4 regions of the Paracoccus aminovorans genome follow, and region 2 is predicted to be linked to each of the others. Evidence: riboswitches for the same ligand, from Rfam matches in the RefSeq annotation. Region 2 holds a riboswitch; each other region holds the start of a gene.
What was found. A riboswitch is a leader RNA that binds a small molecule or an ion and turns the genes downstream of it on or off. The one in region 2 is predicted to bind cobalamin.

Region 1 (5,913 bases), on a different replicon from region 2:
CATGCGCCGGCCCGGTCGGTTGCGTCAGATGCCAGAGATCTTGTGCGGCGCTGTCGCAGCGGCACGAGCCGCCGTCAGGTCATCCGGCCGCGATGCGGCTCAAAGCCCTGAATGGAGGCAGTGCTGGGTATCGTTCACCAAGCCGAATCGTGTCCTGCTGGGCGCTGGTGTCCTGCCGGTTACTTGGCGCCGCCGATAGCAGCGATGCCGGCATTCTGGAATGACGCATCATTTCCTCTCCTCCCCTAGACTGCCGGTGCCCACATGCAGCATTCCCGACGAAACCCCCAATTGCAGGAACGACATATTGCGTCCGGCTGTCAATATTTTATTATTTTATATCAATATGTTGATTGGAAGTATTGTCCACTTTCCGAGACCGGATCGCCCGATATGCAGACATTCTGACCAGAGGACAGGCGAATGGGCGGCCAAACTGGTACATTCTGTCCAAATCGTCCCTTTTCGATTTGGCAGGATCGACTCGCCGTTCCAGCCTGGAAAACGGGATCCGCGCTGCTTCGAAGGACGAATCACCCGTTCCGCCCCGATTGCCTTGGCCTGGTGCTGAGAAATCGGCGAGCGGCAACCCGGAAACCCGGCCTTGCTTGGAGCGGGGTGATGATATCCCGAGGCCTCTATCATCGTTCAAGCTGCGACGACATGTAGGCAAGTCGTGTTGGGCCTCTTCCATGATGGTGGCCAACTTCGACACTTTGTGCCGGATCTGGTTGGCCACCGCCCTCCATTGGGCACCGGCCGCTTCCGCCGTATTTTGGGCGAAGGCCGTTACGATGAAGATGGAGATCCACCCCGCGACCATTCTTTCCGGCATGGACAAGGGCGTTGTGCTGGCAGTGGACGAGACCGCGCTGCCAGGTGGCGCTAAGAACCGTCGAGGCCGCGGCCTTGATGCCCTCGTGTGGGTCGCTGATGACCGGCTTGATCCTGCATCCGGCCCAGCGAGGAGCCCGCGGCCAGATGGCTGGCCGGGATCGCCCAGGTTGCCTCGAGGCGCGAGACGATGCGGGCGCCGGATCCATGCGGTCGGTAGGCCCATCCGGCCACCTGCATGACCTCGTGCACATGCTGCCGGTTGCTGGCCCGGCCGAGCGCCAGCGACGAAGGCTATGTCCAGTTGGCCGGTGCGAAGCCGGTGGATGGGTTGTGCGCCGCACCCTCGACACCTTCTATGATGATTTTTGAATGCACCGCGCGGGAACAACGTCTTTGACAAGACATACTTCGCCGCCATCGGGACACCTTCGTCCGGCAGCCGGTATTCTGAACATCAGCCTGCAAGTTCTCTTCGGACAATTTCTGCGCCCGCGCTCAAAGCAGCCAGCTTGCCGCTTGCCACGCGACGAGTCAAAGGCGCCATGCCGCAGTTGGTGCAGGGCCAGAGCTTGTCGGCGTCCACGAACTGCAGCGCCCTTCGTAGAGTATCGGCTACCTCGTCGGGAGTCTCGATGGCATTGGTCGCCACATCAATAGCGCCCACCATCACTTTCTTGCCTCGGATGAGTTCGATCAGATCCATTGGGACACGAGAATTCTGACATTCCAGAGATATTATGTCGATATCGGACTTTTGCAGTTTTGGGAAGATTTCTTCATAATGCCTCCACTCCGCACCAAGGGTCTTTTTCCAGTCTATATTGGCCTTGATACCGTAGCCATAGCAAATATGCACCGCGGTTTCGCATTGAAGACCTTCAATAGCCCTTTCCAGAGTGGCGATCCCCCAATCATTCACCTCATCGAAAAATACATTGAATGCGGGTTCATCGAACTGAATGATGTCGACGCCGGCAGCCTCCAGCTCCTTGGCTTCCTGATTCAGGATGCTGGCGAATTCCCAGGCCAGTTTCTCGCGACTTTTATAGTGAGCATCATAAAGCGTATCGATCATCGTCATGGGGCCGGGCAGGGCCCATTTGATGGGCTGCCTGGTCTGCTGGCGCAAAAATTTGGCATCCTCGACAAAGACCGGCCTTCGACGGACCACGGCATCGACAACCGTCGGGACACTCGCATCATAACGATCCCGAATCCTGATGGTCTCGCGCTTTTCGAAATCAACTCCGCTGAGATGCTCGATGAACGTGGTGACGAAATGCTGACGCGTTTGCTCGCCGTCGCTGACGATATCAATGCCTGCCTGTTGCTGATCTGCCAGGGATAAACGCAGAGCATCCTGCTTTCCCTCGATCAGTTGCTCACCTTGCAACTTCCAGGGCGACCAGAGAGTCTCGGGTTGCGCAAGCCAGGAGGGTTTGGGCAAACTGCCGGCAGTTGAGGTGGGTAGCAGTGTTTTCATTGCAAGTAACCTTTTGATCCTGATTGTTCAAAGTGCGTAGCTGGCAAACCACTGCTCAAGAGTGGCTTGGTGCGGCTTGATGAAGTGCTCATGGGCGAACTTGCCCTGCTCAATAGCCAGCCGACTCCGTTCCTCACGATCATAAACAATCTGGGTTAGGGAGTAGTCACGATTCTGCAAGCTTGGCTGATAGAACTTCCCTGCAGTGGAATTTGCGTTGTAAATCTCCGGGCGGTAGATTTTCTGAAAGGTTTCCATCGTGCTGATGGTGCCGATAAGCTCAAGATTATTGTAATCATTAGGCAAATCGCCGCTGAAATAGAAAGCCAGAGGCGCGACTCCATCTGGAGGCATGAAAAATCGAACCCGCAGCCCCATTTTCCCGAAATATTGATCGGTCAAGGAGTGCTGATCTTGCTGATACTCCACGCCCAGGACAGGATGCTGATTTTCGGTCCGACGATAAGTCCTGCTGCTTGAAGCGCTGAGACATATGACGGGAGCCTTCTTGAATTTCTCTTTGTAAGCGTTCGAGTGTACGAAGTGCTTGAAAAGCTTTCCGTGCAAACCGCCGAAGTTGTCCGGAACGCTGAAGCTCGGTCGCTTTCTGTTGTGATCGGGCAGCAATACACTGAAGTCATAATCCCGAACATAAGATGAGAAATTGTTCCCCGCAATGCCATCAATGCGCTTTTCGGCCTTTTTATCGATGATATTTGTCTTCAAGATTTCAATCAATGGGAAGGAATCATTGACGCCTTCAACGCCGACATTAAATTCGACGGAAATTATTTCAAGGTCGACAGAATAACGATCTGCTTGGGGATTATCCCAGTGGGCTAGGGCATTGAAGCGATTGTCGATCATCTTCAATGCGTTGCGCAGGTTTTCTCTGCGACTCTCTCCTCTTGCCAGATTTGCGAAGTTGGTCGTGATCCGCGTATTGTCTGAGGGGTGGTAGTCCTCATCAAAGCGAATGCTCTTGATAGTGAACGTGAATTCTTCATTCATCGTGACATGCCTTCTGGACGACCTGACGAAGCAGGCCGGAAAACGAAAAGACTCCCCGCGACGAATGTCGCGAAGCGGCGATGTCACCTTTGCGGATTGGCCGCTCCCGACGCGCCCACCGCGGCCGGAACAGGTGATCGATCCAGGCAGGTTTCCTGACTTGCGGGTCTTCGCCTGGTCCGGCCTTCCCAGCGCGCGATACGCGCCAGTGGCATTCGGACAGGCTCTCCGCCTACAGTTGCGGGGGCAGCTCCGGATTTGACGACTGTCTTACCGGATTCCCTTTTATCCGGGGGCTCCCCCGGCACCTGAATCACACGGCAAATTTGCCCGCCTTGCACAAAGTGTCAACGGCTCCGGAAGTGAAATTCCGTCATGATAAATATGAGCGAAGCGGCGGCGGCTGCGCTATTGCACCTCTGGTCCTCTACCAGAGCTGCACATCCTGCTGCGCTGGGGCTGTGACGCAGGCGCCGCCGAGCCACCAGATCCGCAGCGCGAGGGCCGCTCGGGGGTGACGCTGTTTCGCCGCGTCGCGCGCGGACCGATACCAACCGAAGAGGGTATCATGCAGGCTCCGGTCCGTTTCTCCGTTGGATCTGATCGGTAAATGAGGGGTGAAGGTTAGCCACCGACGGCCTGCAGGCCGAGCACCAGCCTATTCACGAGCAGCCACTTTTCCCGGGTGCCTCGAACGAGGATGGGACCCTTTTCAAATGGCCTGCTGAGGCTCTCTGCCGGTTCGGCGTTTCGCGATCTCGATGAGCAGCCCGAAGGCATCGTAAAGCAGCACGGCGATGCAGCCCGTCAGCATCCCGCCCTGGATGACATAGGCCGGATTGTTCGAGGTCAGCCCGGCGATGATCACCTCGCCCAGGCTGCGCGCGGCGATGGTCGAGCCGATGGTCGCCGTGGACAGCGCGATGACGATCGAGATCCGGATCCCCTCAAGGATCAGGGGCAGGGCGAGGGGCATCTCGACCTGCGTCAATATCCGGCGCGGCGTCATGCCCATCGCCTTGCCCGAAAGCAGGACCGCGCCGGGCACCGCCCGCAGTCCCGCCAGCGCGTTTTCGAAGATCGGCAGCAGGCCGTAGAGGAACAGGGCCAGCACCGTGGGCCGGGCGCCGAAGCCCAGCAAGGGAACCGACAGCGCCAGCACGGCGACCGGCGGAAAGGTCTGGCCGACATTCGCCAGCGTCCGGGCCATGGGCAGGAACTCGGCCCCGGCGGGGCGGGTGACGAGGATGGCCAGCGCCAGCGCGATCAGGGTCGAGGGGATCATCGCCAGCGCCACCAGCGCCAGATGCGAGGCGGTCAGGCCGGCCAGCGATGCGCGGTCGTAGATCACCGGCCCGCCCGCGGGCGCGAAGGGGCGCAGCAGCGGCTCGAACAGCGCGGGAAACAGGATCAGCCCGCCCGTCACACCGATCAGGATGATCCAGCGCAGCGCCGTCATTCCCGACCCCGCGCCAGGATGTCGTCGCGCGTGACGATGCCAAGCCGTTGCCCCTGCGCATCGGTCACCGGCAATCGGTCGCGTCCGGTCCAGATCATTTCGGCCAGCGCGTCCGACAGTGAAGCGGCCACATCGACCGGCTCGCCCTCGGCTTCGCCCGCGCGCGACAGCGAGCCGACCGGGTGCAGCGCCAGCAGGCGCAGGGAGCGGCCCGTTTCGCCCACCAGATCGGCCACGAAGGGCGTGGCGGGCGCGCGGATGATCCGGTCGGGGGTGTCGAACTGCTCGAACCGTCCGTCCCGCATCACGGCGATGGCATCGCCCAGATACAGCGCCTCGTTCATGTCATGGGTGACCAGGACGATGGTCGTGCCCAGCTGGCGGCGGATCCGGGTCAGATCGCGCTGAGCCTGGCGCCGGATCAGCGGGTCCAGCGCGCCGAAAGGCTCGTCCATCAGCAGCACATCGGGGCGCGCGGCCAGGGCCCGCGCGACACCGATCCGCTGCGCTTGCCCGCCCGAAAGCTGATGCGGATAGCGATCTGCGATCTCGGCCGGGTCAAGCTGCAGCATCTGCAACAACTCGGTGACGCGGGCCGCGATCCGGTCCTTGGGCCAGCCCAGAAGGGTCGGGACGACACCGATATTGCGCGCCGCTGTCCAATGCGGAAACAGCCCATATCCCTGGATGACATAGCCGATGCCCTGGCGCAGCGAAGTTTCGGGGATGCGGCTGGCATCCTGGCCGTCGATCAGCACCCGTCCCGATGTGGGTTCGACCAGCCGGTTGATCATCCGCAACAGCGTCGTCTTGCCCGAGCCGGAGCTGCCGACGATGGCGGTGAGCGTGCCCTTCGCAAAGCGGGCGCTGACCTTGTCGACCACCGTCCTGCCGTCATAGGTCTTGGTCAGGGCCTCGATCTCGATCATTGCGGCTGCCCCCCGGAAAGCCCGATCAGCAGGTCCATGACCGAGGATGTCAGGAAGGCCAGCGCCACCGTCGGGATCACGCCCAGGAGGATCAGGTCGGTCGCCGTCTGGCCGATGCCCTGGAAGATGAAGGTGCCGTACCCGCCCGAGCCGATCAGCGCCCCCACGGTGGCCAGCCCGATATTCTGCACGAG
Region 2 (5,913 bases):
CAAGGCAGGCCAGCCAGCCCGCCAGAAGCCAGCGGATCACCATCGCGCCTGCAATCCGGCATAAGCGGTCCGCCCCTGCGAGGCATAGCCCCAGACGTCGGAATATTCCTTGTCGAACAGGTTCGTCACCCGGCCGGTCACCCGGACGTTCCGGGTCAGATCATAGCCGGCGGCCAGGTTCACGACCGTATAGGCGGGCAGTTCCGCCGTTGCATAATCGCCGAAGAACCGGCTGTCGTAATTGCCCGCGACCCGGCGGACATCGGCGGTGACCGAACCGCGCCCGTCCAGGAAGGCCAGCGTCGCCGCCAGGCCCAGTTCGTGCCGCGGCCGGCGCACCTCGACCGAGCCGTCGGGGTTCTTGGCGTCCAGGTAGGTATAGTTCAGCGCCAGGTCCAGCGTCTGGGTGGCGCGGATCCGCGCCGTCAGCTCGACGCCTTCGCGCGGGCTTTTGCCGGGCTGATTCTCATAACTCGCCCGACCGTCCGGGGCGGCGCCATAGACATAGGCGATCTCGTCCTCAAGCTTTTCCTTGAACCAGGTCAGGTCGACGGTGCCGCGGTCGTCGGGCAGCTGGAACTCGACGCCCAGGTCGAAGCCGCGGTTCTTTTCCGGCTTCAGAGAGGGATTGCCGCGGGTATAGGTGTCATCGGCGTAAAGCTCGTAATAGGACGGGTTCACCAGCCCCGCGCCGGCCGAGGCATGCAGCCGATAGGGCTGGTCCGGCACCTGCCAGGACAGGCCCAGGTTCCAGCTGGTGAAATCCTCGAACACCTTGTTGTCGTCGCGGCGCAGGCCCGCCTGCAGATCCAGCCCGTTGTCCAGGAAGCCGCGGTATTCCAGCGCCACCGAGGTCATCTCGCGGTCGTAATCCGGGGCGGCGGAGGATTCGTCCTTCTGCTTCTCGGCCAGCAGGCCGAGGATATGCGCCGATTCCGTCACCGCCCGGCCGTCCAGACCGAAGCTGCCGCGGTATTTCAGCTTGCGCGTCTTGCCGGTGGTCCAGGCGCCGCCGTTGCTGCTCTGCTTGAACACGGTGTCCTGATATTCCAGCCGATGCGTCAGCCGGCCGTCGAGGCTGGAAAACTCGGCCCAAAGCGCGCCCTGGAACTCGTCGCGCTTGCTGTAGAGCGCGGGGTCGTCCACGACATAGTCGTCGGCCGTGGTCGCCAGATAGTTGAGCGCGTCGTAATCGTATTTTTCCCAGGACCGGCGCAACGTGGTGCCCAGCCGCAGGTCGTCGGTGGCCTGCAGCCAGCCCGAGGCGCCGATGGTCTTGCGGATGATGCCGTCCTTTTCGCCGCCGTCGCCCGACTGGTCATAGCCGTGGTCGTCGCGGGCCGACAGGTTCAGCGCCAGCCCGCCCCGCGCGCCGTTGCGGCTGACATAGGCCGAGGCCGCGGCGCCGTTGCCCGCCTCGACCGCGCCGCCGTATTCCAACCCCTCGCCGCCCTTGCGGGTGATGATGTTGATCACCCCGGCCGAGGCGTTCGAGCCGTAATAGACCGATTGCGGCCCGCGCAGCACCTCGATGCGCTCGATGTTCGCGGTCTCCAGCCCGGTCAGGATATATTCGTCGCCGCCGCCCACGGCCTCGATGCCGTCGATCAGGATCAGCGTGTGGTTGCCCTCGCCGCCCCGGATGCGGACCTGGGTGAAGGTCGAGCCGGTGGCCGAAACCGCGATGCCGGGCACGGCGCGCAGCGCGTCCTGGACCGTGGCGATGCCGCGCTGCTCGATTTCCTCGGCGGTCAGCACCGTATGGGCGCGGCCGTAGGCGTCGCTCGCGATGGGCGAGAAGCCCGCCGACAGGATGACCGGATCGAGCGTGACGGCATCCTGCGCCAGCGCGAGACCCGGCGAAACCGCCGCTGCCAGGGCCAGAAGAGAGGCTTGGGTTCGGATCATGCCTTGACCTTTCCAACGCAGGCCGCGGCCTGCGAATTGCAGAGTTGCCCCGTGGAAAGGACCGACGGTCCCCGCCCCAGGACGGTGATCGTCACCTCTGCGGAATGGCCGCTTTCCATGCGCGCCCCGCGCCGGAAATGGGTGAACGCCGCGGCAGGTCTCCTGGCTGGCGGATCATCGCTCGGGTCTGCCTTCCCGGGGTTTGCGCCCCAGTGGCATCCTTGACCGTCGCTCACCGCTTACAGTTGCGGGGGCAGCTCCGGATTGGCCCCAAAGGGGCGCACCGGATTCCCTTTTCACCCGCCGGAATCGGCGGGAACCGAAGCAGGATCGAATTGGCGCACGGAAGCGTGAGCTGTCAATAGGCATCGGCGTCGCGCAAACGTCGCACCCGGGCCCCGCGTTTGACGCCGGCGCGGCGGGGCGCAATGCGGATTCCGCCGGGGCCGTGCCTGCCAGGTCAGCGACTTCGCCGCCGGGATGCCGATGCGATGGCCGAAGAAGATCCTCGGGAGCGGCCAAGGCTGGAGGCTGCCGCCGATCTTGCCAGCGCCCATGCGAAAGGCGCCGGCGAACCGGCGCCTCGGGCCTTTCCGTCTGCGGGATCAGGCCAGCCGCTGCCGCAAGCCCGGATCGCGGGCCAGCGTCCGCTGCACCAGCTGGCCGAAGATCAGGCCGATCCCGGCCCAGAGCACGGCCTCGACCACCAGGGACACGGTGCGGAATTGCCACAGCAGATCGCCGGGGAAGGTCGCCGGAACCTCGTTGATCGCCGGCAACACATGGCCCGCGATCGTGACCAGCGCCAGATAGACCACCCCGCCCAGGATGCCCCAGCGCCAGCGGTCGCTGCCGCTGCGGGCGACCGCGACCGAAACCGCCAGCGCCACCAGCGACAGCACCATCATGGCAAAGAAGACCTGCGTGCGCAGGCCGATGGTCTCGCCATGGCCGACGGCCGGCGGGTTGGCCGGGTATTTCAGGAAGGGCACCAGCACCACCGCGACATAGCCAAGCGCCGCCATGACCGCCGCCGTGCCCGCCGCGCTCAGATGCGAAAAGCGCCCCTGGACAAAGGCGAAGGCCAGCGCGAACAGCCCGCCCAGCCCGGCGCCGAAGACCGCCATGCCGGTCAAGAGGCCCAGCCCGGCCTGGGTCTCGCGGCTGAAGCCTTCCTCGTCGCCATGCGAATGCGAATGCCCGGCCGGCTCGGCCTCGGCGGCGCTGTCCGCGGTCACCGTGCCCGCGGCGGCGTCATGGCTGTGTTCCGCGTCGTGCCCGGCGGGGGCCTCGGCTTCCGAGCCCGCCTCCTCGATGGCGATGGCGGCGGCCACCGGCGGCTCGCCCCAGACCTTGCCGACGCCGAAGGCCAGCACACCCGCGATCAGCCCGGCGATCATGCCGAGCAGCAAGTAACGTCCTGTCATGTCCGCTTCCTCAGTGGCAGGGGAAGCCGAGCAGGTGCCGGGCGTCATGCACGAATTCATGCACGTTGGTGCCGTCGAACAGCGCGACCGCGCCTTGCTCGGTGCTGACGAAATACAGCGCCAGCAGCATGACCAGGCCGGCAAAGATCGCCCAGGGCGCCCATTCGCCCAAGGGAATCGGGGCGCTGCGACTGTCGGGGGCGGCGTGGGTATAGGCCATCGGAAATCTCCTTCGGATACGCGTCCATCTGGGGTGTCACATGCTCCGCCTCCGGGTCTGACTTCCGCCCTTGCTGCGGGCGGTTACAGTGGCGCGACCGTGCCGGAATTCCACCGGCTTCCTTCTGCGGAACAATGTCCGGGACGCTGCGCCCGCGGCGAACGAATGTCAAAGCAAACTTGCGGTTTCAGGACGTTTGGCCGATTTTGCCGCATGGCAAACCGCATCCTGCTGATCTGCTCGCTGGCCCCCGAACGGCCGGTCTTTCCCGGGGACGACCCCGCCCCCGCCGCCGCCCTGGCCCGGGTCGGCCGGCTTGCGGTCGGTTCTGACGGCGTGACCTCGCCGCTGCTGCGCGCGCGGCAGACGGCGGCGGCGTTGGGCCTGGACGCCCGGCCGGACCCGGCCCTGGCGGAAGCCGATTTCGGACGCTGGGCCGGACGCGCGCCCGAGGCGCTGCTGGCCGAGGACCCCGCCGGCCTGGCGCTGTGGCGCGCGGACCCGCGATCCGCGCCGCATGGCGGCGAAAGCCTGGCCCAGATGGTGGCGCGGGTCGCCGCCTGGCTGGAACGGCAGGCGGGGCAGGGCGGCAGCCTGGTGGCGGTGACCCACCCGGGTCCGATCCAGGCGGCGATGGTCCATGTGCTGGGCGCGCCGCTGGAAGCGGCCGGCCGCATCGGGGTCCGGCCGCTGTCGCGGACCCGGCTGACCCATGACGGCCGCCGCTGGTCGCTGCTGATCGAGCCCTGACGCACGCCCCGCGACCGGACAAGGCGCCCGGACAAAGATGCGCCGCCCCCGAGGGGACGGCGCACAGAGGGCCAGACTGGCCGAATCCCGCGAAGGAAAGCCGGCCCTCTTTCCTGTCGCCCCCTATTCGGCGGCGAACTGGTTCATGGTGTTGGCATGTCCGCCGGCCTTCAGCGCGCGTTCGCCGGCGACCATCTCCTTGAAGGTGTCGCCCAGGTCCGATCCGACCTCGTGCTGGTGCTTGACCGCGCTGATGCCGCGGCGGATTTCCTCGCGCTGCACGGTCGCGACATAGGCCAGCATCTTCTGTTCGCCGAAATAGCCGCGGCTGAGTTCGTCCATCGACTTGGCGGTCAGGTGGAAGGTCGGCAGCGTGATCAGGTTGTGGAACACCCCGGCCCGGGCCGAGATGTCGGCCTGGAAGCGCTGCAGCCGCGCATCCGCTTCGAGCCCGAGCGCGCTGTCGTCGTATTCCGCGCGCATCAGCTCGTTGCCCTCGGGATAGTCGGCCTTGTTGATCTTGCCTTCGGCCAGCCATTGCGTGCGCACCTGCTTGCGCAGGTTCAGCGTCCAGTTGAAGCTGGGCGAGTTGTTGTAGGTCAGCTTCGCCCCCGGCGCCGCCTTGCGGGTCTCGGCGACCATGCCGGCGATCTCGTCCACGTTCGGGGTGTCGGTCTCGATCCACAGCAGGTCGGCGCCGCCCTCGTTCAGGCTGGCGATGCAATCCTCGATCACGCGCTGGCGGCCGGTGTTTTCCTGGAAGGGGAACAGCCCGTTCGGAAGACGGGCCGGCTTCACGAACTGCCCGTCCTTGAACAGCGCCAGCTCGCCTTCGCGGATCGGGTTCGCCTCGGTGATCGGCTCGGTTTTCAGCCATTTGATATAGTCCGAGGCCAGATCGCCCGGCCGCTGGCTGACCGGCACCTTCTGGGTCAGGCCGGCACCCAGGCTGTCGGTGCGGGCGACGATGACGCCGTCGTCCACCCCCAGCTCCTCGAAGGCCAGGCGGCAGGCGCGCAGCTTCTCGATGAAATCCTCGCGCGGGACGGTGACCTTGCCGTCCTGGTGGCCGCATTGCTTGGCGTCCGAGACCTGGTTCTCGATCTGCAGCGCGCAGGCGCCGGCCTTGATCAGCTCCTTTGCCAGCAGATAGGTCGCGTGTTCGTTGCCGAAGCCGGCGTCGATGTCGGCGATGATCGGCACGACATGGGTCTCGAAGCCGTCGATCGCCGCGATCGCCTCGGCGCGCTCGACGTCGTTGGTGGCGGCTTTCAGCGCCTTGAACAGGTCGTTGATCGCGACCTCGTCGGCCTGGCGCAGCGAGACGTAGATCTCGTTGATGAGATCGGCGACGGCGGTCTTTTCATGCATCGACTGGTCGGGCAGGTGGCCCCAGCGGTTGCGCAGCCCCGCGACCATCCAGCCGGAAAGATAGACATAGGTGCCCTTCGCGGTGCCGCGCATGCGTTTCACCGCCTTGATCATCTGCTGGGCATGGAAGCCCGACCAGCAGCCCAGCGACTGGGTGAACTTGCTGCTGTCGGCGTCATAGGCCGCCATGTCGGCGCGCATGACCGTGGCCATGTCCCGGGCGATGTCCAGATGCGT
Region 3 (5,913 bases), on a different replicon from region 2:
GTTCGTGGTTGAAGCGTCGAAACTCTACCTCAACCATACACCTCGATGGCCACCCAGGATTACACCACCGACGGCGCAGAAATTACACCACTTCCTCGGACGCTAACCAGCAGCCAGTACAAAGACAAATCCTCTGACGGCGAAAGCAAACCATCTGCCCCCCATCAGCGGATGCAACGCAAGGCAGCACTTCGAACAGTATGGTCATTGTCAGCGCCGAGCCGGCGTAACGCACAAGCCGATGGTTGAGCTGTTATCTAAAGGATGCCGACGGATATGCATGGCTACTCCGTCGGCGGTTTCGGTTATGAAACTGAGGCTTGGGTGGCACGGTTCAAAGGAAGGACACCCTTCTCCCTGCCGTTTTAATCTAGGGCCCGCAAGCCACCGACGTTTTGCGTATGCATCATGCGCAGCGCTTCGGACAATGTGCTCCAAACCGACGCTGATGGCCAGTTTGCGTCCTGTCCCGGAGCATCCATATCCAGGAGCGAGCCAATAAGGATAACCTTTCCTCGATCGACATGCTGGACGAAATTTGGCGACATAGTCGTCGGCCGGGCGCCGCGGTTGCCGTCCCTGCCGACCGCGGCTCAGTCCGCTGTCCGGCGTTCGAGGATGTCCAGCATCCTCTGGCGCGCCGCCTGGGGCAGGTCCTCGGGCAGGTCGGCCTCGGTGGCGGGGGTGTCGCCGACCTGGATCAGCATCGCCATGCCCATGGTGTAATGGGGCGAGCACTTGATGCCCCAGATGCCCTCGGCATCCAGCGTCACCTCGATCTCCTCGTTGATCTTGCCGATGAACTTCCGACCGCCCTCGGGGATCATTCCGGCAATGGTGGCGGCGTTGTGGCCGGGATCGACGGCCAGGAACTTCACCGTGTCGCCGGGCTGGATCACCAGGTACTCCGGCTCGAAGGGCATGGGACCGGTGTCGTTGCGGTTGAGCATCTTGACCTCGTGGACCTCGGCCAGGGCCGAAAGCGGCAGAAGACAGGCCAGCATGGCGGCGCGCAGCAGCATGGGATTTCCTTTCAACGGATTTTGCGGAAGGCGAAGAGCGGATGCCCCTCGCCCGGATGGGGAACGATCTCGGCCTCGACGCCGAAGATCTCGCGGATCAGGGCGGGGGTCAGCACCGCGGCGGGCGGGCCGAGCGCCACGCAACGGCCGGCCTGCATCACCAGCACCCGGTCGCAGCGCAGCGCGTGATGCAGGTCGTGCAGCGCGATCACGGTGGTGGCGCCAAGCCCGGCGATCAGGTCGAGGATGCCAAGCTGGTGGTGGATGTCGAGGTGGTTGGTCGGCTCGTCCAGCAGCAGGATCCGCGGCTGCTGCGCATGGGCGCGGGCGATATGGACGCGCTGGCGTTCTCCGCCGGAGAGCGAGGACCAGTCCCGCCCCGCCATATGCGCCATGTCGACGGCCTGCAGCGCAGCGGTGACGGCGGCGTCGTCGCGGGGGCTCCAGGACCGCAGCGGCTCCAACCAGGGGGTGCGGCCCATCTCGACCGCCTCGCGGACGCTGATGCGATCCTCGGTCTCGGCGGATTGCGCCACGAACGCCAGGCGCTGCGCGATCTGGCGGCGGCGCAGGCGCGCCAGCGGCCGGCCCTCCAGCCGGACCTCGCCCCGGCTCGGCGGCAAGAGCCCGGCCATCAGGTTCAGCAGCGTGGACTTGCCCGATCCGTTCGGCCCGACCAGGCCCAGCATCTCGCCGGGCCGCAGGCCGACGCTGACATCGGAAACGATATCGCGCGTGCCACCCCGGCGACTGGCGCCGACCACCTCCAGCAGCGGCGTCATCGCTGCCGCCCCCGGATCATCACCAGCGCGAAGGCAGGGGCGCCGACAAGCGCGGTGATCACGCCGATGGGCAGCACCTGCCCCGGGATGACGATGCGCGAGACCACGTCGGACAACACCAGGAACACCGCCCCCGCCAGCGCCGTGGCCGGGACCAGCCGCGCATGACGGGTGCCGACCAGGAAGCGCATCGCATGGGGCACCACCAGCCCGACGAAGCCGATGGCGCCGGCGATCGAGACCATGACGGCGGTGATCAGCGCCGCCGTGCCGATCAGCACCGCTTGGGTGCGCCGCAGATCGATCCCCAGCGTCGCGGCCGCCTCGGCGCCGAAGGTAAAGGCGTCCAGCGCCCGCACATGCCACAGCGTCACCCCCAGCCCCAGCGCCGCCATCGGCAGCGCCAGCTGCGTATCGGGCCAGCGAACGCCCGACAGATTGCCCAGCAGCCAGAACATGATGCCCCGCGCCTGTTCGGCGCTGGCCGATTGCGCGATGATCAGCGCGGTCAGCGCGTTGAACATCTGCGAGCCGGCGATGCCCGCCAGGATGATGACCCCGGCGCCGCGCAGCCCGGTGCCGCCGCCCGCCATCCTCGCCAGCCCTGCCACCAGCGCGAATGCGGTCAGCGCGCCGGCAAAGGCCCCAGCCGACATGCCGACCAATCCGCCGCCGACCCCCGCCACCGCGATCAGCACCGCCCCGGTCGAGGCGCCGGCCGAGATGCCCAGCAGATAGGGCTCGGCCAGCGGGTTGCGCAGCAGCGCCTGCAGGATCAGCCCCGACAGCGCCAGGCTGGCGCCGCCGCAGGCCGCCACCACCGCCCGCGACAGCCGGTAATGCCAGATCACGCTGGCGTCGATCGGATCGAGCGCGGCCGACGACAGCCCCGCCTTGACCGCCAGCACCTCGACGACGGTGGCAAGCGGGATCCGCGTCTCGCCCACCGCCGTGCCGAAGAACAGCGCCGCGACCAGCACGGCGGGGGCCAGCCACAGCCAGCCCCCCCGGCGTCCCATGCCCCGGGTCGCGGCGCGCGCGCTCATTTCAGGTCGAACCCGGCCAGCGATTCCGCCAGCGACTCCAGCCCATAGATCGAGCGCACCGAGGGATCCATCGCATTGGCCGGCATGGTCAGGATGCGATCATGCCTGACCGCCTCCATCTGGCTGGTCACCGGATCCGAGGTCAGGAACCCGCGCTTGACCGCGATGTCGTCGGCGGGAAAGCGGCGGCGGTTCATCTCGGCGGCGACGATGAAGGTGGGATCGGCCTTGGCGATGGTCTCCCAACCCACGGTCGGCCATTCCTCTTGCGAGCCGACGACGTTCTTCACGCCCAGCTTCGACAGCATCCAGCCCGGCGCCGCGTTCACACCGGCGATATAGGGGTCGATCTCGATATCGGCCGAGGAATACCAGAACAGGCCCGACACGTCCTCGGGCAGGTTCAGCGCCTTCGCCTTCTCGACCGCTGCCGTCTCGCGCGCCTTCAGATCGGCGATCACCTCGGCGCCGCGGTCCTGGACGTCGAAGATCGTCGCCAGTTCCTCGATGCCCTTATAGAGCGTCGCGGTGTCGAACATCACCGTGCGGGTGCCGTCCATGCTTTGGGTATTGTCCTTGCCGATGCATTCGGTGGGCATGATCCAGCTGGGGATCCTGGCGTCGTCGAACATCTCGCGCGTGCCGACCGCGCCCTGCGGGCCGATCATCCATTCATAGGCGGTGACCACCAGTTCGGGCTTCTTGGCCAGCACGCTCTCGAAGCTGGGGGCGTTGTCGGCAAGGCGCTCGACCTTGGCATCGACCTCTTCGAACTCGGGCAGGACCGGGTTGATCCACAGCGCCGTGCCCGCGACCTTGTCCGCGAGGCCCAGCATGTAAAGGATCTCGGTCGTGCTTTGCCCGACGCTGACGACGCTGTCGGGCGCCTTGTCGAAGGTGATCTCGTGGCCGCAGCTGGTCAGCGTCAGCGGGTATTCGGTGCCCGCAAGCGCCATCGGCGCCAGCGTGAACGTGGCGAGGATCGCCGTGGTGAATCTCAGCATGATGGTCCCTTCCGCTGCATCATGAGGGCAAGACGCGGGGGCGGACAGGAACCGGGCGGAAGGACGCCGATACATGCCACGCCCCAGCCGTCCCGCTGGGGTTGGTCTACGACGTCGGCAGGTCTCCTGACTGGCGGGTCGCGGCGGGATGCGGCCTTCCCATGGCTTGCGGCCACAGTGGCGTTCTGCATCCTGCTCGCCGCCTACAGTTGCGGGGGCAGTTCCGGTTCGGGGCCTTGGACCCCGGCGGATTCCCTTTCAATTCCTTGCGGAAACCGACGGCTTCCCCCTAGCTTCTGGCACCGGCGCTGGCAAGAAGGATCTCCGGGCGACCGGAAACCGGACCGGGATGCGTCGTAACGGCATTTCGCCTGCCCCGGGCGAACCGATCCCTGGCCCGATGCGTTCCCTTGCCGAAGAAGGCAACCCCATGAGGTCAAGATGAAACGCATTCCCTTTGTCGCCGCCCTGGCCGCACCGCTGGCGCTGGCCGCCTGCGCGTCGCAGCCGGAAGAGCCCACCCAGGCCGACGCGGATCCCTGCGGCGCCGCGCGCTATGCGCATCTGGTCGGCCAGGTCTCGCCGACGATCAGCGTGCCCGAAGGCCAGGCCTATCGCATCGTCCGCGATGGCCAGCCGATGACGCTGGAACTGCTGCAAGAGCGCCTGACCTTCATGTTCGACCGCAAGGGCACGCTGATGTCGGTCAGCTGCAACTGACCTCCTGCCGCCGCGGATCGGCGCGAACCCCGTGCCCATGCGCCGATCTGCCGCAGGCAACCGCGAAACCACATGCGTCCGATCCATCCGCCGCTTGCACCCCCGCCCCGACGCTGCCAAGGCTGGCGCGATCCGAGCGGATGAAGGGACGGTAAGCATGGGGATGACGCGCCGCACGGTCCTGGCCGCGCTGGCGACGGCCGTGGCGGGAGCCTCGGCCGGCAATCCGGCCCTGGACGACCTCGCCTACGCCGAGACCTCGTCCCGCAACCGCCTGGACGTGCATCTGCCCGAGGGCAAGGGGCCGTTTCCCTGGCTGCTGGACCTGCATGGCGGCGGCTTCCGGACCGGCGACAAGCGCAGCCTGCCGGTGCCGCCGCAACTGCCGGCACAGGGTATCGCGGTGGTGCGGATGAACTATCGCCTGTCCAACCAGGCGCTTTGGCCGGCGCAGGAAGGCGACGTGCTGGCCGCCGTGGCCTTTCTGAACCGCCGGGGGCCCGATCTGGGGCTGATGCCCGGCCGCATGGCGCTGGGGGGCCGCAGCGCCGGCGCCTTCATGGCGGTTTCCGCAGCGCTGACGCTGGCCGCGCGGGACCGGCCGCCTCGGGCGGTGGTCGATTTCTACGGACCGATGGATTTCGGCAGCCTGGACGCCGATCTGGCAAAGCTGGGCCGCAGGCTGCGCCGCACCCCCGCCGATTCGCCCCGCAGCGTCGAATCGCTGCTGGTCGGCTATCCGGTGGGCCAGCGCCGCGAACAGGCGACCCCGCTGTCGCCCGTGGGCCGGCTGCGCGCGATGCGGCCCGGCACGCCGCTGCCGCCGCTGATGATCCGCCACGGCGCCCAGGACGGCATCGTCCCTGCCGGCCAGGCCGAGCGGCTGCGCACTGCCTGGGCCGCCGTCGATCCCCGGGCGGAAATCGACTTCGCGCTGCTGCCGCACGAGGGCCACGGCACCGGCGGCTTCGGGCGCGCGGCCGTGCAAGAGGCGCTGGCCCGCTTCCTGGCCCGGCACCTCTCCGGCTAGCTTCGGCGCCCTCGCCGCTGCATTGCGGCAGGACGGCTTTGAAAACGAAAGAATATTACAAATTCCCTATCTGTCATGTTGCATTGTTGCGCATCTGACCGTAGAACAGGCTGGCAACCCGCGTTGATTCTGCGCTGCGGCAGAACCGCGCAAGGAAAGCGGCAAAAGAGGACTGCAAGATGGCCCTGGACCAACCGACCCCGATCGCGCCCTATGATGCGCCGGAAAAGGACCTTTACGAGATCGGCGAGATGCCGCCCCTGGGTTATGTCCCCAAGCAGATGTACGCTTGGGCGATCCGGCGCGAGC
Region 4 (5,913 bases), on a different replicon from region 2:
CCGAGACCCGGCCCGACATCCTGCTGCTGACCCATTTCGACTGGGATTTCGAGGGCAAGGCGCTGGACGCCTTCGCCGCCCTGCTGGCGCAGGCGGGGCTGGACTATCCGCACCGCTTCGCCGCGCGGCCCAACAGCGGCATGGCGACCGGGCTGGACCTGAACGCGGACGGCCGCTTCGGCAGCGCCGACGACGCGCAGGGCTTCGGCCGCTTCACCGGGCAGGGCGGCATGGCGATCCTGTCGCGTCATCCCATCGGGCCGGTGACGGATTACACGGATTTCCTGTGGCGCGACCTGCCCGGCAACCTGATGCCGCCGCTGCCCGAGAAGGTGGTGGCGGTGCGCCGCCTGCCCTCGACCGCGCATTGGGACGCGGTGATCACGGTGGCAGACAAGCCGCTGCACCTCTTGGCAATGTCGGCCACGCCGCCGGTCTTCGACGGGCCCGAGGACCTGAACGGCCGCCGCAACCACGACGAACTGGCCTTCTGGTTGCGGCACCTGCCCGATGCGCCCTTCGTGCTGGCCGGCAACCTGAACCTCGATCCGCTGGACAGCGAGGGCCGGCCGCAGGCGCTGGCGGCGATCATGGCGCATGTCACCGACCCCCTGCCCCGCAGCGCCGGCGGCGCGGCGGCGACGGGCGGCGTCAACGCCGGCCACAAGGGCGATCCGGCGCTGGACACCGGCGACTGGCCCGACGACAAGCCGCCGGGCAACCTGCGCGTGGATTACGTCCTGCCCGCGAAAGGGTTGAAAGTGATCGATTCGGGCGTGTTCTGGCCGGCCGAGGGGCCGCTCGCCAAGGCGGCGCTGACCGCTTCCGCGCATCGTCTGGTCTGGGTGGAGCTGGACTGGCCATGACCCAATTCAATGATGCCGACCGCGATACGCTCGACCGCATCCTGCGCTGGCGCCGCGACATGCGGCATTTCCGCACCGACCCGGTGCCCGAGCCCCTGCTGGAGGAATTGCACGAGGCGATGGAGCTTTCGCCCTCGGTCGGCAACTCCCGGCCCTGGCGGGTGATCCGCGTCGAAAGCCCGGACCTGCGGGCCGAGATCCGCGCCGATTTCATCCGTTGCAATGCCGAAGCCGCCGCCGGCTACCAGGGCGCGCAGCGCCAGGCCTATGACGCCTTGAAGCTGGCCGGGCTCGACCGCGCGCCGGTCTGGCTGGCGGTCTTCACCAAGACCGACCCGGCCGAGGGCCACGGCCTTGGCCGCGCCACCATGCCGGCGACACTGCACCAGTCCACCGCCATGGCGATCCATACGCTGTGGCTGGCGGCGCGGGTGCGCGGGCTGGGGCTGGGCATGGTCTCGATCCTGGACCCGGCACATATCGGGCCACTGCTGCGGGTGCCGGAAAGCTGGGAATTCACCGCGCTCCTGTGCCTCGGCTGGCCCGAGTTCACCGACGACACGCCGCTGCTGCACCGCGCGGGCTGGCAGGCGAATACCGCGCCCGGCTGGGAAAAAAGATAGCCCCGCCGGATCCCGGCGGGGCGGGGCGCCCTGCGGCTTTCCCGAGACCCGGCCGGAATACCGCTGTCCGGCAATTCGGACAGAGGCGATCCGGCGCGGGCCTGCGGCGGTTACTGCGGGGTGGCGGGCCCCATCGGCTGGCCGTTGACGGTGACCACGCCGGTTTCGGCCATCTGGATGTCCCAGCTGTTGCCGCCGCTGCCGTCGGGTTTCGACATGGCGCGGGCCATGCGCAGCATCATCAGCGGCTGCGCGGCCTGCTCTTGCGGGGCGGCGGCCAGCGCGGCCTCGACCTTGTCGAGCCCCGTCGCCTCGATCAGCGCCGAGCCCACCGGTGCGGCCCCCGGCCCCACGGCCATGTCGCCGCGATAGTCGATCTGATAGCCGTCGCCCTTGATCTGCGACGGCGCCAGCTTCAGTGCCGCCTTGCCATCGGGCAGCAGCGCCTGCTGAACCTGCTCGGGCGACAGCTTCGCCAGCGGATCGTCGGCATTCAGGTCGAAGGTCTCGATCAGCAGCTTCGCCGGCGCCGCCAGGTCGAAATGCGAGGCGGCGAAGTCCAGCGTCACCTCTTGCGGCAGGATCGGCGCCGCCCAGGGCGGCAGCACGCCTTCCGGCACGGTCAGGCCGGACAGGGTGAAACGCTCTTGGAACCGACCGTCGGGCGTGGCGCCGGACATGCCGATGCCGATCTTGGCCGAAGCCAGCCCGAATGTGCCGACCGGCGAAACGACCTTCAGGTCGCGCATGTCCATGTCCATCGACAGGTCGTCCCAAAGCGGCATGGCAGCGGCGAGCTTGTCGCGCAGGCCCTCTTGCGAACCCTTGATCAGCTCCTGCGAGGGATGGGCGACGAACCATGCCAGCATCGACAGGATGCCGTCCGTGCGCGCGCCCGCGATCTGCGCCTGGCCGCCGTAGCCGGGGGCCGAGACCTCGATCAGCATCGGCGCGCCGCCGGGGCCCATCGCGACCTCCTGTCGCTGGGCAAGGTCGGTGGCGGTGAAGCTCATCGCCTGATCGACGCCGCCCGCTTTGCCGGCGGTGCCGGTCAGGGCCGTCTCCATCCGCGCGGTGGACTGGTGGTCGCGCGATATGACCTGCGGCTCGGCCGAGGGATCGGCCGGGGCGCCGTCGGCCGCCATCGGCGGACCATATTGCACCGAATCGATGACGTAATCCGTCATCACCGCCTTCTGGTCGCGAAAGCTCATCAGCGCCTCGTCCCAGGTGCCGGTCGATTCGATCCGGGTCGAGCCCTTCTGCTCGAACATCTTCGGCACCGCCACCGACCAGCTGAGCACCTGGTCCTCGCTGACGCCCCAGCTGCCGTCGCCATTGTCGGTCAGCTCATAGGTCAGGGGCGAGACGGTGATCTGCGCCTGATCGTCGGGAACCTGCGCCAGCAGCGGCGCCGGGTCGATCCGCAATTCGTAGCTGTCGCCCTGGGGCGTGACGCTGACCACGCCCTCGACCGCGCCGAAATAGGTCTGGAAGACGCCCTTCAGCCTGGCGGCGCCCTCGTCGCTGGCCGGCACCGCCCAGGCTGCCGAAAACGGGCAGAAGGCCAGCAGCGCAACAAGTCCTTGTCTGAAAATCATCCTGCAACATCCCTTTCGAAATCGCTCGTGTATCGGCCGGGGCAGATGACACCATGCCGCGTCAGAATTCCACCCCCGGCTGCGCCTTGATGCCGTCGCGGAACGGATGCTTGACCACCTCCATCTCGGTGACCAGATCGGCGGCCTCGATCAGTTCCGGCTTGGCGTTGCGGCCGGTCAGCACGACATGGGTCATAGGCGGCTTTTCGTCGCGCAGGAAAGCCACGACCTCGGCCACGTCCAGATAGTCGTAGCGCAGCGCGATGTTGATCTCGTCGAGCAGCACCATGCGGATCTCGGGGTCGCGGATCAGCGCCTTGGCCTTTTCCCAGCCGGCGCGGGCGGCGGCGACGTCGCGGGCCTTGTCCTGGGTTTCCCAGGTGAAGCCCTCGCCCATGGCGTGGAACTGGCAGAGATTGGCGAAATGCGTTGTCAGCAGCCGCCGCTCGCCGGTGTCCCAGGCGCCCTTGATGAACTGCACCACCGCGCAGGGCATGCCGTGGGCGATGCAGCGCAGGATCATGCCGAAGCCGGAAGAAGATTTCCCCTTGCCCTTGCCGGTATGGACGATGATCAGGCCCTTTTCGCCCTGCTTGCCGGCCATCATGCGGTCGCGAGCGGCCTTGACCTTGGCCATCTTCTGGGCGTGGCGGGCGTTCTCGTCTTCGGGGGGATCGGCGGACATCGGGGACTCCTTTGCTTGACAAGCGGGGGCGTGGGGGGCACAGCTTCGGCTGCGCCGGTTCCTGTCCCATGACAGGTGAAAAGGGAATGCGACGGGTTATACCCGAAAGCAGCCGCCCCCGCGACCGTGACCGGAAAGGTCGTCCAAAGCCACTGGCACATGCCGGGAAGGTGGGACGCCCGTGGGCCTGGCCCGAATCCGCAAGCCGGGAGACCTGCCGCGCAGAAGGATTGACCGGCGGACGGGGTGTTCCTGCTGGGGTTCGGGCGACCGCCCTGCCTCATGCCGCCATGACCAGGGGAGCTGAGGCATGACCGTGACGCTGCATGTCTGCATCACCTGCCGTGCCGGCGAGCCCGTCGTCGACGGCCAGCCCGTGCCGGGACAGCGGCTGATGGCGGCGCTGCTGCGCCACCCCGATCCGGCGGGCGTGACCATCCGTCCGGTCGAATGCCTCTCGGCCTGTTCCAATGGCGCCGCCATCGCGCTGAGCGGCCCCGACCGCTGGACCTATGTCTATGGCCGCATGGAACCCGCGGACGCCGCCGAGATCCTGCAAGGCGCCAGCGCCTATGCCGCCACGCCCGACGGCATCGTGCCCTGGCGCGAGCGCAGCCCGATTTTCCGCAAGCGCAGCATCGCGCGCATTCCTCCCCCCTTGGCCCCCCGACTGGATGAATCATGACCGACCTGACCAAGACCCCCGTCACCGTCATCACCGGCTTCCTGGGTGCCGGCAAGACCACGCTGATCCGCCACCTGATGCAGAACCCGCAGGGCAAGCGGCTGGCGGTGCTGGTCAATGAATTCGGCACCATGGGCGTCGACGGCGACATCCTGAAATCCTGCGCCGACGAGAATTGCCCGGCCGAGAACATCCTGGAACTGTCGAACGGCTGCATCTGCTGCACCGTCGCCGACGACTTCATCCCGACGCTGGAAAAGCTGATGGCGATGCCGGCGCGGCCCGATCACATCCTGATCGAGACCTCGGGCCTGGCCCTGCCCAAGCCGCTGCTGAAGGCCTTCGACTGGCCGGCGATCCGCTCGCGCATCACCGTGGACGGGGTGATCGCCCTGGCCGATGCCGAAGCGGTGGCCGCCGGCCGCTTCGCCCCCGACGAAGCCGCCGTCGAGGCCCAGCGCGCCGCGGACGACAGCCTGGACCATGAAACGCCCCTGTCCGAGGTGTTCGAGGACCAGATCGCCTGCGCCGACATCGTGCTGCTGTCCAAGGCCGACCTGGCCGGCGAGGCGGGCCTTGCCGCTGCCCGCGCCGCGATCGAGGCCGAGGCGCCGCGCAAGCTGCCGATTCTGCCCCTGACCGACGGCGTGATCGACCCGCGCGTGATCCTGGGCCTGGGCGCCGCGGCCGAGGACGACCTCGACGCCCGCCCCAGCCACCACGACGGCGCCGACGACCACGAACACGACGATTTCGATTCGGTGGTGATCGAGCTGCCCGAGATCGCCGATCCCGCCGATCTGGTGGCGCGGATCGAGCGGCTGGCGCGCGAACGGAACGTCCTGCGCGTCAAGGGCCATGTCGCCGTCGCCGGCAAGCCGATGCGCCTGCTGGTGCAGGCGGTGGGCGAACGGGTGCGGCATCAGTTCGACCGGCCGTGGGGCGATCAGCCGCGGCTGTCGCGGCTTGTGGTGATCGCCGAGCACGACGATATTGACGAAGCCGCCATCCGCGAGGTTCTGCACGGCTAAAAGGGGTCCGGTTTGCACGTCGTCTTCCGCGAAAGCCGCGGGCTCGAGGATGCCGAGGTTCCGACCGACCCCGGCCAGAGCCCCGCCGATCTGGTGGTGCTGTCCTATAGCGACAGCGACCTCGGCGCCTTCGCGGCGGGCTGGCACCGCGCCGCCGGCGGCCTGCCGTCGCTGCGGCTGTGCAACCTGTCGGCGCTGCGCCACCCGGTCTCGGTCGACCAGTATTGCGAGACGACGCTGTCCGGCGCCCGTGCCGTGCTGGTCCGGCTGATCGGCGGCGAGGCCTATTGGCCCTATGGCGCCGCCAGTCTTCAGGACCTGGCCCGGCGGCGCGGCATCGCGCTGGCCTTCCTGCCCGCCGACGGCCGCCCCGACCCGGCCCTGGAGCGGCTGTCCACGCTGCCGCCGCCCATGCTGCACCG

Region 1: linked by a shared signal. The riboswitch ahead of JCM7685_RS19190 (DUF1852 domain-containing protein) and the one ahead of JCM7685_RS15475 (TonB-dependent receptor plug domain-containing protein) in region 2 are both predicted to bind cobalamin.
Region 3: linked by a shared signal. The riboswitch ahead of JCM7685_RS07225 (ABC transporter substrate-binding protein) and the one ahead of JCM7685_RS15475 (TonB-dependent receptor plug domain-containing protein) in region 2 are both predicted to bind cobalamin.
Region 4: linked by a shared signal. The riboswitch ahead of JCM7685_RS02215 (DUF1636 family protein) and the one ahead of JCM7685_RS15475 (TonB-dependent receptor plug domain-containing protein) in region 2 are both predicted to bind cobalamin.

What each region holds. Positions count from the first base shown of each region.
Region 1 covers NZ_LN832562.1:686,814-692,726, reverse strand. Annotated here, with positions in the region: partial or broken gene JCM7685_RS20470 (transposase) at 671-947, opposite strand; gene JCM7685_RS19195 (methionine synthase) at 1,292-2,320, opposite strand; gene JCM7685_RS19190 (DUF1852 domain-containing protein) at 2,348-3,331, opposite strand; cobalamin riboswitch at 3,460-3,658, opposite strand; gene JCM7685_RS19180 (ABC transporter permease) at 4,044-4,790, opposite strand; gene JCM7685_RS19175 (ABC transporter ATP-binding protein) at 4,787-5,719, opposite strand; gene JCM7685_RS19170 (ABC transporter permease) at 5,716-5,913, opposite strand, start outside.
Region 2 covers NZ_LN832560.1:13,083-18,995, forward strand. Annotated here, with positions in the region: gene JCM7685_RS15470 (ABC transporter substrate-binding protein) at 1-43, opposite strand, end outside; gene JCM7685_RS15475 (TonB-dependent receptor plug domain-containing protein) at 37-1,908, opposite strand; cobalamin riboswitch at 2,044-2,247, opposite strand; gene JCM7685_RS15480 (CbtA family protein) at 2,514-3,335, opposite strand; gene JCM7685_RS15485 (CbtB domain-containing protein) at 3,346-3,555, opposite strand; gene JCM7685_RS15490 (histidine phosphatase family protein) at 3,769-4,305, shown strand; gene JCM7685_RS15495 (isocitrate lyase) at 4,429-5,913, opposite strand, start outside.
Region 3 covers NZ_LN832559.1:1,448,401-1,454,313, reverse strand. Annotated here, with positions in the region: gene JCM7685_RS07240 (pseudoazurin) at 594-1,022, opposite strand; gene JCM7685_RS07235 (ABC transporter ATP-binding protein) at 1,034-1,804, opposite strand; gene JCM7685_RS07230 (FecCD family ABC transporter permease) at 1,801-2,850, opposite strand; gene JCM7685_RS07225 (ABC transporter substrate-binding protein) at 2,847-3,854, opposite strand; cobalamin riboswitch at 3,954-4,149, opposite strand; gene JCM7685_RS07220 (I78 family peptidase inhibitor) at 4,296-4,574, shown strand; gene JCM7685_RS07215 (alpha/beta hydrolase) at 4,732-5,604, shown strand; gene ccrA (crotonyl-CoA carboxylase/reductase) at 5,784-5,913, shown strand, end outside.
Region 4 covers NZ_LN832559.1:432,962-438,874, reverse strand. Annotated here, with positions in the region: gene JCM7685_RS02235 (endonuclease/exonuclease/phosphatase family protein) at 1-866, shown strand, start outside; gene bluB (5,6-dimethylbenzimidazole synthase) at 863-1,489, shown strand; gene JCM7685_RS02225 (hypothetical protein) at 1,600-3,090, opposite strand; gene cobO (cob(I)yrinic acid a,c-diamide adenosyltransferase) at 3,152-3,775, opposite strand; cobalamin riboswitch at 3,814-4,010, shown strand; gene JCM7685_RS02215 (DUF1636 family protein) at 4,086-4,460, shown strand; gene cobW (cobalamin biosynthesis protein CobW) at 4,457-5,491, shown strand; gene cobN (cobaltochelatase subunit CobN) at 5,504-5,913, shown strand, end outside.